2 regions of the Halomonas sp. 113 genome follow, and region 1 is predicted to be linked to the other one. Evidence: predicted binding sites of a transcription regulator. Region 1 holds the regulator's gene; the other holds the start of a gene.

Region 1 (4,001 bases):
TCCACTCCTTGTGCGGGGCTCCAACCTTGGAATTAACCCTGACTAGTGTTCTGATTGCCTACTGATTCATCCGTGAATCTTAAAAGCATTCTTGCTTTTGTAACATCCTGTTAATCGCTTATTCATTCTCTGAAAAAGCTTTTAATGATATCTAAAAGGTCATTGATAATTAGCTACCGCCATTTTCTTCTACAAGCTCATCCTTATCATACTCAGCATCGTCTGAGTGACTGCTTGATTGCGGATCCATGTCGCTGGCACCATCACCTTCGTCATGGGTTAAATCGTCAGTCATGTCTGTTGTATCACTGCCAGTTGAACTACCGGTACCTTGGGAATCCATCGGTTGCTCGTCAGCGGTAATACCTTGGTTTTCGTCAATCGCCGAATTTTTATCGGTTTGTGCAAAAGCTAATGGGCTTGCCATCAGACCAAAAGATACACCTAAAATGCCAGCTTTCTTGAGAAAATCCTTGGACGTCATATCCTACCTCCGGATCGCTGTTTAGTACTGCTTAATGAAGAAAGAAAGGCTTACTGAGAAGCCAGCAATTCCTGCGGTCATCTTCCTTCAATCTGTACTCTGCAGAAGGCATGCCAAAAAACTGAAGAATATAAATAAAAACAACAAAATCATATTCTTACTTAAAAATAAGTTATGCCAAAAAGGCATCAACTGAGTCACGACACAACGCTTTGAGCTGTGTAAAAATGGCACATGGGTAAAGCTTTACCAACCTTGCATGCCAATATTGCACATTGTTACAAATATTATGCGATGGGATGACTTGCTAAATTAAACAAGACGCGAGGGGGGGAAGGCGCAGCGAAACAACGCACCCTTGCCGGGAAGGGACTCAATTTGTAGTTGCGCATCGTGGCGCAACAGCACGTGCTTAACGATCGCCAAGCCTAAACCTGTGCCGCCAGTCGCAGTGCTGCGCCCCTTATCAACACGGTAAAAGCGTTCAGTTAGTCGGGGAATATGAACGGGATCAATCCCTTCACCGTTATCTTCCACATCGATATAGCCGCCACCAGTAGCGCTAGCTTTCCAACGCAGGGTGATTTGGCTGCCAGCAGGCGTGTAGCGAACCGCATTAAAGGCAAGGTTAGAGACGGCGCTGCGAATCTCCTGTTCACTGCCTAACAGTCGGGCATCGCTCTCAAGGGCGACGGTAATGGTATGACGTTGATGCGATAGGGCCAGCGCATCATCACAAACGCTTTGCAGTAAAGGCTCGAGTGACAGTGGATGATGATCTTGGCCGCCCTGGTCAATTTCCAAACGCGAGAGCAGCAATAAATCGTTGACCAGATTCTGCATCCGCTGGGTCTGTTCCTGCATTTGCTGAATACTACGTCCCAAGCGCGGCGGAAGCTGGTCGGAGATATCACTGTAGGTTTCCAAATAGCCGGAGAGAACGGTCAGCGGCGTACGTAACTCATGGGAAACGTTGGCGACAAAGTCGCGCCGCATCTGCTCAAGACGATGCAAGCGGGTGATATCGCGAGCCATCACTAAGCGTTCGTCGTCACCGTAGAGGGTAATTTGATACTGCAGGATTCGCCGTTCATCAATCGGTGAGGTGAGCGTTAACGGCTCACTGTAGTTACGCGAATTAAAATAGCTGATAAAGCCTGGGTCGCGCAGCAGGTTGGTAATGTGTTGACCACGATCATGGGCGGTTTGTAGCCCCAGCATGGCGGTGGCGGCGCTGTTCCACCACTCCAAATCACCGTGGCGATCAAGCATGACCACGCTATCACGCATTGCTTCAGACGACTCTTGAATACGTGCCAAAGTAGCCCGCAGACGGCTTTGGGTGATGCGCTGACTTTTTTGATAGCGGTATAAACGATCGAATAGCTCGCCCCACATCCCGCGAGCGGCAGGCGGTTCATCGTTAGGGTGGAGGGTGAGCCACAAATAGAGTTCGCGTAACTGTCGTAAGTGGTAAAACAGGCATCCCGCAAGCCCTGCTGCGAGCCCCAGCCCAGCCGAGCCCAACAGCCAGCCCAAGCAAGTGCCCAGCGTGGCCAGCCACGCTATTCGCCACAGCTCACGACTCCATAAACGCACATTTACACCCGTGCAGAGAAACGGTAACCGGTACCCCGAACCGTTTGGATCAGGTTTTGATGCACGTCACCCAGCGCTTTACGCAAGCGGCGGATATGCACATCGACCGTGCGCTCTTCAACGTAAACATTGCCGCCCCACACTTGGTCAAGCAGCTGGCTACGTGTGTAAGCGCGCTCTTGGTGAGTCATAAAAAACTGCAGCAAACGGTACTCGGTGGGGCCCATTTCCAGCGCTTTGCCGTGGGCACTTACCCGGTGGCTCACCGGATCAAGCAGCAGGCCGTTAATCTCAATCGGGTCTTCAACGCCACGTGGCGTCGCACGGCGCAGCACCGCTTTTAGCCGTGCCACCAATTCCCGGGGTGAAAAGGGCTTGGTGATATAGTCATCGGCACCGGCTTCAAGCCCTTGAATTTTATTATCCTCTTCGCCTTTCGCGGTGAGCATAATAATCGGGATTTCAGCGGTGGTTTCTTCACGCTTTAGGCGTCTCGCCAGCTCAATACCGCTAGTGCCGGGCATCATCCAGTCCAGCAGCAGTAAATCGGGTTGGTGGTCGACCACCATGGCATGGGCATCCTGGGCGTTATCCGCTTCGAGCACGCGATAGTCAGCCATTTCCAGCGCTACCGCGATCATCTCGCGAATCGACGCCTCATCATCGACAATCAGAACGGTCTTGGCGGTCATACCAGAGCCTCACGGTGTTCAAAGAAACTAGTTCAAAGAAAAACAGTTCAAAGATAAACAGATCAATGACATGTCAGTGACGATAACACCATGACTTGATGACAATTACATGACAATCGCCTCGATCAGCCAGCCGCAGGCCACCAACTTAGCGCGATACCGGCAAAAATCAGCAGTCCCGACCAGTGATTATTGAGAAACGCCTGGAAGCAGGCATCCCGCTCCTGGTCGCGAATTAAGCGCTGCTGATGCAGAAAAGTCGCTGCCATTGCCGCTAGCCCTAACCAGAAGAAACCACCTAAACCAACCCACCAGCCTACCCAAGCCAGCAACCCCAGGGTGGCTAGCTGGAGTAAGCCGATAATCAAACGATCCGCATTTCCAAACAGCACGGCCGTCGATTTAATGCCAATTTTTAAATCGTCGTCGCGATCGACCATGGCGTACTGGGTATCGTAGGCCACTGTCCAGCACACATTAGCGCAGAATAGCAGCCATGCTTCCAGCGGCACGTGGCCGAGCACGGCGCCAAAAGCCATCGGAATTGCCCAGGAAAAAGCCGCGCCCAGCACCACCTGAGGAAAGTGGGTATAGCGCTTCATAAACGGATAAATAATCGCCAGCAGCACCCCGCCCAGCGAGAGCAGCACCGTAAACCAGTTGGTCAGTAATACCAGAATAAACGCAGCGGCCACCAGGGCGATAAACAGCAGTTGAGCTTCGGTTTCGCTGATACGGCCCGTCGCTAGCGGACGTTGTTTTGTGCGTTTCACATGCCCATCGAAGTGGCGATCCGCATAGTCATTGACCACGCAGCCCGCAGCGCGCATCACATAAACGCCGGCCACAAAAATCAGCAGCACATTTCGCCCTGGTACACCTTCCGCAGCCACCCATAATGCCCACAGCGTCGGCCACATCAAAAGCCATGTGCCTATCGGCCGATTCAAGCGCATCAGCTGTAAAAAATCTGCCACGCGAGCCCATCCCTTCGGCCGCAACAGTGAACGATCCATGCTTACCTCACGAAGAATAAGATGCAGGCGCTAGCCTAGCGCGAAGGCAGGCCAAGATCATCCGCCATCGCCGTCAAAAAATACTCTTGCACTAATAATGACAGACTGCCGTGCTTACAGCCGTGATAAAAAACAGAGCGCCTTCCCCAGGCACAGCCTTCCTGTATGCCGTTGACGCTAGCAAACTGGGGGGAATGCGTCGTTACTTCC
Region 2 (4,001 bases), 200 kb from region 1:
GCGTGCCAGAACTGATGCCAGAAGAGGTCGCCCTCAAGGCGGGGGCTAAATTGGATCAGTCTGCGCCTATCGCCGAGCCGAGTGAACTGGCTGATTACGATGCCATTATTTTCGGCACGCCCACTCGCTTTGGCAATATGGCCTCCCAGATGCGCAATTTCTTAGATCAAACCGGTGGACTCTGGGCTAAGGGGGCGCTTATCGGCAAAGTTGGTGCAGCATTCACTTCCACCGCGAGTCAGCATGGAGGTCAAGAGAGCACCCTATTGTCCTTCCATACCACCTTGTTACACCACGGCATGGTCATCGTGGGGGTACCTTATTCTTGTCCCGACCTTACGACGATGGACGAGATCAGCGGAGGCACACCCTATGGCGCATCAACCTTGGCGGCGACAGATGGCTCGCGGCAGCCGTCGGCGGTAGAGCTGCGCATTGCTGAATTTCAGGGTCAGCACGTGGCATCCATTGCGCGTTCGCTCAGTTCACACAACGATTAGAGGGGGAGGTGAGACATGCATCCATTAAAGGTGGTGTTTGTGCACGATGTTGTTTGCGGTTGGTGTTACCTTCTCTCTCCCCGGCTGCACTCGCTTGCCAAGCAGTTGAACCTGGATGTGCATCACCAGTGCTTTACGCTTCAAGCAAGTAGAGAAGCCATGCTAGAAGCCTTCGGCTCTATGGGTGATGCCAAAGAAACAATTCTCGGTCATTGGGAAAAATGCGTTGCCGCAGAGGATACCCCGCGTATCAACATTGATGGTATGCGTGCCCAAACCTTCGAGTATCCTCACGGGATGCCTGGCGCGCTGGCGTGTAAGGCGGCTGAAATGCAGGCAGGTCAACAAGGGCACTGGCGTATGTTTGATCGTGTTCAGTACGCGCACCTGACGGAGAGCCGCAATATCGGTGATAGCCAGGTGCTGCGATCACTGGCTGAAGAAATCGGGCTCGACATGGTTCGTTATGATCTAGACGTGCTCTCGGAAACAACTCAGCAGGCGGTGGAAAAGGATCACCACCTCGCGTCCAAGTTGGGAGTGCAGTCGGTGCCGACATTGATTGTTGAAGACAGATGGCTGATTAATGGTGCGCAACCGATAGAAAGCCTGCGTCTCCAGTTACAGGAAGTCCGCCAGCATATTGGCTGAATTTGTCGAGAGATTGCTGACGTTTTAACGTGAGGCTAGGGTCATAATTGAGCGCCCCGGCCCCACGCTTGCTCACATTACTGGGCGTTCAGGAAGTCCTCTACATCGAGCAGTATTAGCTCATTATCATCGGCGCGGCCTTGCTGGCGGCCAATCGAGAAAGGGTAGTTGTTGTCATTGGCGACCACGATGGTGCTCTCATCGACACGATCCACGTTCTCAATGGTCACAAAGGGAAAGTTAAAGGTGCCGTTGATCGTGCCGCGCGGTGCAAGGCCCTCTGGATCCTGGATGTCCATCAAGTCGATATAGGCGATTTTCTCAAGCACACCCTGCTCGTCCGTACGTTCGAGATCGACGAGATAGATGCGTTTGAACTCGGCAGGGTTGTCTGCCCACTCTTCTCGCGGGTCGCCCTGGCGGCTATCACGCTCGATGATCAAGCCGCGAGTTCCGCCAATGAGGTTGAAATCGCCGATGGCGTGATCCGCTGATTCCAAGGGGTAGTAGCGGGTTGTGTCGCCCCATTCGCCGGTTTTAGTGTTGAGCTCGAACATTCTTAATACGGGGGTGCCATCAATCGTTTCCGGGGCGTTGGCGTTGCTATCCCAGATGGGCTTTTCCAGTAAGGGGTAGAGGGTTGTTTGGTCTTCGGAGAGCGCCATGCCCTCATAACCACCGGAGCGAAACACCCTCACATCATCAGCGAGAGGCGCGCCAGGGTTCGGGGGGAGGGCAAAGGCATTGTCGGGGGAGCGCATCAGCGTCCCACCAGGATTGGTGGCCAGCACTTGCAGAACTTCGCCCTGATTATCCACCTGGATAATCCACGGGCCAAACTCATCGCCAATCCAGTAGCTATCGCCCACCGGCTGTATCGATTCAATATCGAAATCAGCCCCGGTTAAAAAACGACCAGGAGTGGCTTCATTCATAATCGGGAAGGGCACCTTGCGGTTTGGATCCGAGAGTTGAACGGTTTCCTCGATGATGACACGCCCAGTGTCCCAGTCGGTCTTTATGATGTTAAACATCAGAATGACGTCGGAGGAGTTCGCCTTGGAGCCAAAGCCGTTATCGGTCAATACCAGGAAACGGTTATCGCCAAGCGAGCGAATGCCAGAAAAACCCTGCAGGGGCTGGCTGGGGAAGGGTAGCGCTAAGCCGGTGGCTTGCATGTTCGTATACAACTGCTCAACGCGGCCCTCTTGGCCAGTAAAACGGCCTGAGACGTTATAGTGCTCAGCGGCACCGGAAGGAGCTGCCACAAAGGTGCTGCCGGGTAGCTGGGCATGGCCGGACAATGTGGCGGGAAAACTCTGCTGGGCGTGTGCCGCACTGGTAAACGCAAAGGCGAGTAGAGCAGTCGCTAGTAACGGCTTTGTCATCACTATTTCACCATTTCGGAGGAAAAATTAGGGCAGGTGCAGCTTTTGCTAATTTTCATCCGTAATAGTGATAGTTGAATGACAAAGTGCAGACGTTTTAATGGCAGCAGGGTTTCACGTCGAGTCTGGCCCTGAGTCGTAAAATACGTCTTGCTCAACAGGCGTAAATATTAATAAATGGTGTGGCTTTCAAATACATTATTCAAAGAGGAAATGGCAATGGGATCATCGGTCAAAAAGGTACTGGTCTTTGCTGGCAGTGCCCGAGAAGCGTCACTGAACAAGCAGCTAGCCAAGCTGGCCGCCAAGCGTATTGAGGCGCTTGGCGGGGAAGCAACCTTTATCGATTTAAAAGATTATCCCTGCCCACTGTTTGATGAAGATATTGAAGCCCGGGGCGTGCCGGAGAATGTGCTGAAGCTGCGTGAGATTCTGGCGGATCACCAAGCGGTGATGATCGCTTCGCCGGAGTACAACGGCTTTATCACGCCGCTGCTGAAAAACACACTGGACTGGCTATCACGTCCCTATCAGGATACGCCGGGGCTCAAGTTATTTGCCGGTAAGTGGGCAGCGCTGGTGGCGGCTTCCCCAGGTGGGCTAGGTGGCATCCGTGCGCTACCGCTTGGTCAGCAACTGTTAGCCAATCTGGGGTTGGTCGTGCTGCCACAGCCATTGTCGCTGGCGAAAGCGGGCAGCGCTTTCAATGATAGTGGCGCGTTACACGATGAAACCACGGGGCAGAAGCTGGATGCGCTGTGTCAGCGCCTAGTGGACTCACTGGCCGCCACGCACTAACCGCCCAGTGGCTTTCGGGGGCTTACGCCCCCTTTAGCATCCGATCCAGCTGGCGGTAGCCGATGACTTCAATGTAGGTACGGTTGCTCGAGTCGTTAAATGAGAGAATTGTTCATGCCACTTGGTGACGGCGGGCTTCTTCTAGGTCGTAGGCATTCTGCAAACGAAGCCAGTAACCTTCGCTTGTGCCGAAGATCTTTGCTAGACGTAAGTCAGTATCTGCCGTAATCGCTCGGCGACCCAAGGTGATTTCACCAATGCGGGTCGCTGGGACGCCCATCTGCTTAGCCAGCGCATTTTTACTCAGCGCCATTGGCTGCATGAAATCTTCGTACAAAATTTCACCGGGATGGATATTAGGAAGTTTTGCCATTTTGTCACCTCCCGTTATGAGTGATCGTGTCTAATTCAATGCTAAGCACCTTTCAGCATCCGATCCAGCTGTCGGTAACCAATGGCCTCAATTAGATGTGGCTGGGTGGGCTTGGGCTCACCCTGAAGGTCGGCAAGGGTCAGGGCTACGCGTAGTACGCGGTGATAGGCGCGGGCGGAGAGCTTGAGCTTTTCCAGCACGCCCGCGAGCCAGGCGCGCTCTTCATCGTTAAGCGCGCAGGCGGCTTCCAGGGCTTTGCCGCTTAGCTGGCTATTCAGCGCGCCACGGGCC

The links. Region 1 encodes PhoB, which activates phosphate uptake and scavenging genes when phosphate is short. Its sites were predicted from a motif close to TGTCATANNNNTGTCANA; they were not measured.
Region 2: a site for PhoB is predicted at 2,606-2,623, ahead of YERSI8AC_RS23455 (esterase-like activity of phytase family protein). Genes of this name have one in related genera too.

Annotation. Positions count from the first base shown of each region.
Region 1 covers NZ_LR881453.1:5,249,380-5,253,380, forward strand. Annotated here, with positions in the region: gene YERSI8AC_RS24405 (hypothetical protein) at 170-484, opposite strand; gene phoR (phosphate regulon sensor histidine kinase PhoR) at 797-2,083, opposite strand; gene phoB (phosphate regulon transcriptional regulator PhoB) at 2,086-2,775, opposite strand; gene ubiA (4-hydroxybenzoate octaprenyltransferase) at 2,901-3,791, opposite strand; gene YERSI8AC_RS24425 (chorismate--pyruvate lyase family protein) at 3,827-4,001, opposite strand, start outside.
Region 2 covers NZ_LR881453.1:5,046,716-5,050,716, reverse strand. Annotated here, with positions in the region: gene wrbA (NAD(P)H:quinone oxidoreductase) at 1-500, shown strand, start outside; gene YERSI8AC_RS23460 (DsbA family oxidoreductase) at 516-1,151, shown strand; gene YERSI8AC_RS23455 (esterase-like activity of phytase family protein) at 1,229-2,539, opposite strand; gene YERSI8AC_RS23450 (NADPH-dependent FMN reductase) at 2,759-3,337, shown strand; gene YERSI8AC_RS23445 (HigA family addiction module antitoxin) at 3,450-3,710, opposite strand; partial or broken gene YERSI8AC_RS23440 (ATP-binding protein) at 3,752-4,001, opposite strand, start outside.